DNA from 2 places in the Shewanella sp. SM68 genome. Region 1 is predicted to be linked to the other one. Evidence: predicted binding sites of a transcription regulator. Region 1 holds the regulator's gene; the other holds the start of a gene.
What was found. The regulator NrdR, encoded in region 1, represses ribonucleotide reductase genes. The targets are predictions, from matches to a motif close to AAACACNANATNTNGTGTTT.
Positions count from the first base shown of each region.

Region 2: the regulator NrdR is predicted to act here: its motif matches at 2,540-2,559, upstream of nrdD (anaerobic ribonucleoside-triphosphate reductase).

Region 1 covers NZ_JAKKRU010000010.1:52,876-57,032, reverse strand. Annotated here, with positions in the region: gene ribBA (bifunctional 3,4-dihydroxy-2-butanone-4-phosphate synthase/GTP cyclohydrolase II) at 1-35, opposite strand, end outside; gene L5M40_RS16080 (riboflavin synthase) at 131-787, opposite strand; gene ribD (bifunctional diaminohydroxyphosphoribosylaminopyrimidine deaminase/5-amino-6-(5-phosphoribosylamino)uracil reductase RibD) at 799-1,953, opposite strand; gene nrdR (transcriptional regulator NrdR) at 2,073-2,522, opposite strand; gene glyA (serine hydroxymethyltransferase) at 2,811-4,064, opposite strand.
Region 2 covers NZ_JAKKRU010000003.1:328,758-332,914, reverse strand. Annotated here, with positions in the region: gene nrdG (anaerobic ribonucleoside-triphosphate reductase-activating protein) at 1-286, opposite strand, end outside; gene nrdD (anaerobic ribonucleoside-triphosphate reductase) at 391-2,508, opposite strand; gene L5M40_RS06995 (hypothetical protein) at 2,770-3,459, opposite strand; gene L5M40_RS06990 (MarR family winged helix-turn-helix transcriptional regulator) at 3,579-4,067, opposite strand.

The sequences.
Region 1 (4,157 bases):
TCTTCGATGATCTCTTCTATACTGTGCAGCGCCATTGTAGGACCTTATGATTTTGCTGTTATTATGAAATTCTATACCTAAATAACCTAAGCTGCCGATAAGCTTAAGTTAAATAATCTGCTCCTGTGCACTAACGCACAAAGCCGGCACGGGCTAACATTTCCATGGTGACACCACCGCTCTTGCTGTCTTTGCCATCATAATTCATCAAGCGTTCAAGATAACGGGCGATTAAATCCACTTCGATATTCACCTTATCGCCCGCTTGCAGGTCGATTAACGTGGTTTCACCTGCGGTATGCGGCACTATGGTCAAGCGGAATCGACTGCCGTCCACTTCGTTAACCGTCAGACTCACGCCATCAATGGTGATGGAACCTTTATGGGCAATATAACGCCCAAGCTCTGCGGGGGCGGCTAACCAAAACTCGATAGCTTGACCACGCACTAGGCGTTGCTCAACCGTTGCAATACCGTCAACATGACCGCTGACCATATGGCCGCCTAAGCGTGTGGTTGGGGTAACGGCCTTTTCAAGATTCACCTTAGTGCCCACTTTATAATTAGCAAAGCCGGTTAGACTCACGGTTTCGGCAGAGACATCAGCCACATAACCGTCGGCTAATTGCTGCACAACCGTTAAGCACACACCGTTGGTAGCAATACTGTCGCCTAGACGTACATCGTTTAAATCCAGTTTGCCGCTCGCCACGGTAAGACGAATATCATCGCCTTTACGCTCCAGTTTGCGCAGGGTGCCAACGGCTTCAATAATCCCAGTAAACATGGTTAACTCACTTAATTAAATAAAGAAGTATCAAGCTTAACGCTCAAGATTAAACGGGTATCTGGCCCTATTTTGCGCTCATCGACCAACGTGAGTGCAGGAATGTGTGCCATGGTTTGATAATCGGGCAATTGCAGCAGATTACGCCCATGCCCACCGAGGATTTTCATCGCTTGATATAGCACTAACTCATCGGCCAGCCCCTCTGCTAAAAAAGCGCCTGCTAAGGTTGCACCCGCTTCCACCAACACGTGATTACAGCTTTGGCCTAAATAGCTTAATAGTTCAGGCAATGAGACGCGACCTGCAATTGCAGGTAACACGAGGCAACTCACATGGGAGGGCAAATGTGCTTGAAACTCTGCGGGATAAGCCACGGTAGAGACCAAGAGTATGGGCGATACGATAGCCAAGCAGGCGGCCGATAACGGCAAACGGGCGCGGCTGTCGAGTATCACTCTTAATGGCTGCAGTAATTGCGCTTCGGTTAGACGGTCTTTTAAGCTGCCAAGTTCCTGATAACGCACATTGAGTGAGGGATCGTCCGCCAGTATGGTTTCAATTCCCGTGACCAGTGCACAAGAACGTAAACGTAATCGCTGCACGTCGCGGCGAGATTCTGGACCAGTTATCCATTTAGACACACCGTTAGACAGCGCGGTTTTACCATCGAGACTCGCGGCTAATTTTACCGTAACTCTGGGTAAACCCGATTCCATGCGCTTCATAAAGCCTAAATTCAAGGCATAGGCTTCATCGCGGTGTAATCCCACATCCACTTCAATGCCGGCGTCACGCAACATTTGAATGCCACGACCACCCACTTGCGGATTAGGATCTTCCACCGCCACTACTACACGTTTAACGCCAATATTGATCAGTGCCAAGGCGCAGGGCGGCGTGCGCCCATAATGGCTGCAGGGCTCTAAAGTGACATAGGCCGTTGCGCCACGGGCGCGTTCGCCAGCCATACGTAGCGCATGCACTTCGGCGTGGGGTTCACCCGCTTTTTGATGATAACCTTCACCGATGATTTGATTATCTTTAACGATAACGCAGCCCACACTGGGATTGGGCCTCGTGGTGTAAAAGCCTTTGCGCGCCAATTGAATCGCGCGGCTCATCATTTGGGTATCGAGTACGGACCAACTTATGTTCAAGCTCATGTTCAACCCTGTTGTTAAAGGTTTCGGCTTTCACCAGTCTTACAAACCTGTCTTTTAAATTTGTGCTTTCACGCCAATCGCTCGTACACGTCTGCCTTGTCGGCGACAAAACTCAATGACTACTTTTGCAGCTTGGCGATGGCTTCGCCAAATTCAGACACGTCTTCAAAGGCGCGGTACACAGAAGCGAAACGAATGTAGGCGACTTTATCTAGGCTCATCAATTGCTCCATCATTAAGTTACCCACCATTTCTGACGGCACTTCCCGCTCGCCAGTGGCGCGCAGAGTAGACTTGATTTTGCTGAGTGCTTGCTCTATTTCATCCATAGATACGGGGCGTTTTTCAACGGCGCGCAACATGCCACCTTGGAGTTTTTCTTCATCAAAGGGTTGGCGTGAACCATCGCGCTTAATCACCCTAGGCATAACTAATTCGGCGCCTTCGAAGGTGGTAAATCTTTCATGACATTCGGTGCATTCTCGGCGACGGCGCACTTGGTGGCCTTCTGCCACTAATCGGGAATCGATGACTTTAGTATCTGTCGCGCTACAAAATGGACAATGCATTGAGCCTCCTGCCAGTGAATGGTGGTAAAGCGTTAATGGCTTTACCTGTTAAATCTCAGTCAAACGCAATGGATTTAAGCCTAAGATTTTACCAATAAAAATGGCCGCAAGATGCGGCCATGGGATTTTATCCTATTTATGGGCTGAGGTTAACTACCTGAGCTTAACAACCTAATGTTAACTACTTGATGTTAAGTGCCTGATGCTAAATACCTGATGTGATAAGTATCAAGTCAGTCGGCGGTCAATCTCGGCCCTTCATCTACTAAGCGTAGATGCATAGGCAAATTAGCCGTAAACAGGGAAACGTGCGCAAAGTGCCAATACTTGGCCCTTCACACGTTCAATCACAGCAGGATTGTTCGCATCATCAAGGATGTCACAAATCCAGCCAGTCAGCTCTTTCGATTCCGCTTCTTTAAAGCCGCGGCGCGTAATCGCTGGCGTACCGATACGCACACCTGAGGTCACAAAGGGTGAACGTGGATCATTTGGCACTGAGTTTTTGTTCACGGTAATGTTAGCGCTACCTAAGGCGGCATCGGCTTCTTTACCCGTTAAGTCACGACCAATCAGGTCAACTAGCATTAAGTGGTTGCTGGTTCCGCCAGAGACGATTTTGTAACCGCGCTCAAGGAACACTTCAACCATAGCTTTAGCGTTGTTAACCACTTGCTGTTGGTAAACTTTAAATTCTGGCTCTAGGGCTTCTTTGAACGCCACCGCTTTACCGGCGATAACGTGCATCAATGGGCCACCTTGACCGCCTGGGAATACCGCAGAGTTCAACTTTTTGTACAAGTCTTCATCGTCAGCAGCAGATAGGATCACGCCACCACGGGGACCCGCTAAGGTTTTGTGGGTCGTAGATGTCACAACATGCGCGTGTGGTACTGGGTTTGGATAAACGCCCGCAGCAATAAGACCGGCAACATGCGCCATGTCGACAAATAAATAAGCACCGATTTTGTCTGCGATTTCACGCATTTTTGCCCAATCAACGATACCTGAATAGGCGGAGAAACCACCGATCATCATCTTAGGCTTATGTTCTAAGGCAATACGTTCCATTTCGTCGTAGTCGATTTTGCCAGACTCGTCGATACCGTAAGGAATGATGTTGTACAGTTTGCCAGAGAAGTTAACGGGTGAACCGTGGGTCAAGTGACCACCGTGGGCTAAGTTCATGCCCAGTACGGTATCGCCAGGTTTTAACAATGCCATGTAAACCGCGCTGTTTGCCTGTGAACCTGAATGAGGTTGTACGTTAGCGTAAGTTGCGCCAAACAGTTGTTTAGCACGTTCAATCGCTAAGGTTTCAACTACGTCCACATACTCACAACCACCGTAGTAACGCTTGCCTGGATAGCCTTCAGCGTACTTATTGGTTAACTGTGAACCTTGCGCTTCCATCACGCGTGGACTGGTGTAGTTTTCAGAAGCAATCAGCTCAATATGCTCTTCTTGACGCAGAGTTTCATTCTGAATTGCGTTAAACAGTTCCGGATCATAATCTGCGATATTCATATCTTTTTTCAGCATTGCTTACTCCAGCTGCCAATTCTTATAGGTAGGGTTGCGCGGTATTCTACTCGGAACGCGGTCACAATCCCAGTATTTGAAACATGAAATTCC
Region 2 (4,157 bases), on a different contig from region 1:
ACTCAGCCTTGACTCGTTTGACGAGCGTCAAAATGGCACTGAGATTGACAGGCAATAAAGGATCTCCGCCCGAAAGCGATAAACCACGGCGCACAATCCGCTGATCATTGAGATCGGCAATAATCCTATCTTCCATCGTCCTATCAAACACATGCCCAGAACGGGGATCCCACGTGCTTTGGTTGTAACAACCGCGGCACTGGTGCTCACAGCCAGAGACAAACAAGGTCGCACGGGTACCTGGGCCATTGACCACATCGATAGGGAAATATTGATGGTAATTCATTGATGGTCACTCATAGTGCATTTCATCTTTTAACACTGACACTCATCACGTGGCACTATTTGATGCCACGGAATAAGTCTAACAGGCAGAATAAGGTAATAGTGTTACAAGTGTTTGATCCTGCGTTTTACTTCTTCTTGCTTGCCATAATTAAAGGGCCGCGCATCAGGACTGCCTAAGTAACCGCACACACGGCGCGTCACAGAAACCCGACTAGGCTCATGATTGCCACACTTAGGGCAAGTGAACCCTTTACTGGTACAACTAAATTCACCGGTAAAGCCACAGTCGTAGCATTCATCAATTGGCGTGTTAGTGCCATAGTAAGGCACGCGGCTGTAGCTATAATCCCAGACGTTTTCCAGCGCTTCGAGGTTATGCTGCATATTGGGATATTCGCCATAACAAATAAAGCCGCCGTTCGCGATAGCGGGATATGGCTGTTCAAAATCAATTTTATCGTAAGGATTTACGCTTTTTTCCACATCAAGGTGGAAACTATTAGTGTAATAGCCCTTGTCCGTCACACCTGTGACTAGGCCAAATTGCTTCGCATCCAGTTTACAAAAACGGCTGCAAAGACTCTCACTTGGCGTGCTATACAGACTAAAGCCATAACCTGTTTCGGCCTTCCACGCATCGGTAGCCGCTTTAAGATAAGCTACAATAGCAACGGCTTTTTCCCTTAATTGTGCATCATCAAAGACATGAGTTTGGGTGCCATAGAGTGCATTCATGGTTTCATGCAAGCCAATGTAACCGAGTGAAATCGACGCGCGGCCATTTTTAAAGATTTGCGCCACATCATCATCAGCCCGTAAACGTACACCACAGGCGCCTTCCATATAGAGGATAGGTGCCACGCGAGCTTTAACACCGTTCAGTCGCTCAATACGGGTATCCAGCGCTTTACGGGCTAATACTAATCTGTCATCTAAAATGCGATAAAACTCAGTCTCATCGCCATTGGCTTCTAAGGCAATCCGCGGCAGGTTTAAACTGACCACTCCCAAATTATTGCGCCCTTCATGCACAAGCTCGCCATTTTCTTCATAGGTGCCTAAAAAGCTACGGCAGCCCATTGGGGTTTTAAATGAACCGGTCACTTTCTCGACTTGCTCGTAGTTGAGGATGTCGGGATACATGCGCATTGTTGCGCATTTGAGCGCCATCTGTTTTACATCGTAATTGCAATCGCCCGCTTTATGATTAATACCATCGCGAATCGCAAACACTAGCTTAGGGAATACTGCAGTCTTGCGATTTTTCCCCAATCCCGCCATCCGCACTTTGAGCATAGATTGCTGAATTAAGCGTGATTCCCACGACGTACCTAAACCAAACCCAAAGGTCACGAACGGTGTTTGGCCATTGGCAGTGTGTAAGGTATTGACCTCATATTCCAAAGACTGGAATGCATCGTGACATTCTTTTTCAGTTTGTGCCGTAGCAAAGGCTTTGGCATCGGTGATCTTCCAATTCAGGGCAATTTGGTAGTGCTTGTCGTAGCTCTTAGCGACAAATGGCGCTAACACTTCATCGATACGGTTGATAGTTGTGCCGCCATAGATATGGCTCGCCACTTGGGCAATGATCTGCGCGGTCACTGCTGTCGCTGTTGAAATAGACTTAGGGGTTTCAATTTCGGCATTACCCATTTTAAAGCCGTGGGTCAACATGCCAGCTAAATCAATCAACATGCAGTTAAACATCGGGAAAAACGGAGAGTAATCTAGGTCGTGGTAATGGATCTCGCCCGCTTCATGGGCAGCGACTACATCCTTTGGCAAAATATGACTCTTGGCGTAATGTTTGGCGACTATGCCCGCGAGTAAATCCCGCTGAGTAGGAATGACTTTTGAATCTTTATTAGCATTTTCATTGAGTAAAGCCGCATTGCTTTGCTCAACTAAACCACGGATTTCGAGGTTGAGTTTACTGGTCGCTTCACGGCACACATCTCTGTCGTGACGGTATTCGATATACACCCGCGCCAGGGACTTGTACGGCCCTTCCATCAGTAAATTCTCAACTGCATCTTGTAGATGGTGGATATCGACTTCAGCTAATGGCGCGACGCTCTGACTGATACACGCTGCCACTGTCGCTGCATAGTCGCCATCCTCTATTCCAACTGAGTTTGCAGCGGCATTCACTGCATCCCTTATCCTTGTTTCATCAAAAGGTGTGCGGCAACCATCACGCTTAATTACGACTGGCATTGTTCAGTTCCTCTCCATCTCGCCTAAAAATTAACACTACATCTAGTGATTTTAAAAGCATAAAACACAATATGTAGAGCATTAGGCTACAATGACGGTAAGGAGTCCATGATCCAGATCATAGTTTTTAGGATGAAATAAAAGAACAAACAAGAACTGCAGCTAGGCCCAATTATCTGAAAATTGCGCCTTGACCTGCTGATTAAACCCAGCTAGTTGAATGCGTGACAATTTGTGTTTATCACGCACTATGGATGTGAATTAACGTTTAGCAAGCGCAAGATAACTACTGAGTTGGCCCGATGCAGATTGATGTGCCCCCATAGATGAAGCAAGTTGCATCATAGATTTTAGCCCCTGCCACTGCTGCTTTTGAGCATCCGTAAGCGGAGGTTCAGAATTCAAATAATCCGTCAATTGGCTAAGGACTTTCGTGGCCTTCTGGGCTAGCACCGGCGACTGAGCATCATCCATATTGGTTAAGACGTTTTTAGCATCAACTAAGGTATTGATAAGAGGATTATTAGGTGATTTTTTAGCTAATGACTTGATTTCATCATCTAAAAAATCTTGCAACGATTGTTTAGTCGGCGTTGTTGTGCTCGGCACTGTAATACCGTTTTTCGATAAACGCTCGAGTTGCACATCCGATAAAATGCCATCTTTTTGTAAGCGCGACACCAATGCGGGAATATCGGCGACGCCAAATTGACCATCGGCAAAAAAATCCTTCGCCATCGATTGAATTTTCTGTGCGCGTTGCGCCCGTGGCGACAGCGCTATCTCATCGGTTTTACCTTTATCGGGTTTGGTAGCATCCGTCTGCGTTTTATTTGTTTCTGTCGTAGTATCGGTTTTAGCCGTGCTCGTCTTTTGGCTATTGGCACCATAGGCATCGGCGATACTGGCACTGCTGCGATTAAGATTAAAGGCATTTAAAATAGAATTCATCGTCAAAAATTCGGCGTCTAAGACTCAATAACGGTTTTAAAGCAAAAACTAAGCCAATCAAGTATTAATCAGTGCAACCCCTGAGTTAATAGCATCACTATGCATAAACCAACTTATATCTAGGACTGTATATCTTCGATCAAGGCAAGACATTGCCGCCTTAGTAAATCGAGTGCCTCAGCGTCCATCTGCACTTTATCAAGCAAGGTTTGCTTCAAGGCAAGAGCTTCGTGCCTGATACCCTCTCCTTGACTTGTCAGAGTGATCAGCTTTTTCCGCTCATCTTCAACGCAGGCTAATCGCGTAATCAACCCCTTCAACTCTAACCGCTTGACGATGGGCGTTAAGGTTCCCATATCGAGTTTAGTCGCCATTGATAGCTGGGTTTGGCTACAGCCGTTTTGACGCCACAGGGTTTGCATCACTAAATATTGAGGGAAAGTTAACTCGTATGCCTCGAGTAGAGGCCGATAAGCACGCACTAATGCATTGCTCGCAGAATATAACGCGAAACAAACATTATCGGATAAACAGAGTGGATCGCTAGAAGCTTGGCTATGAGTCTGTTTTGTAGCGTCTAGCTCATGTTGAGGTAAGCAATTCTGCACGTTTAAGCGCCTGTCATTTAAACATAACGCTATCTTATCCGATCTGTCCCACCCCATCTAGTTTGCGCGCAAACTATTTGCATTCAATCT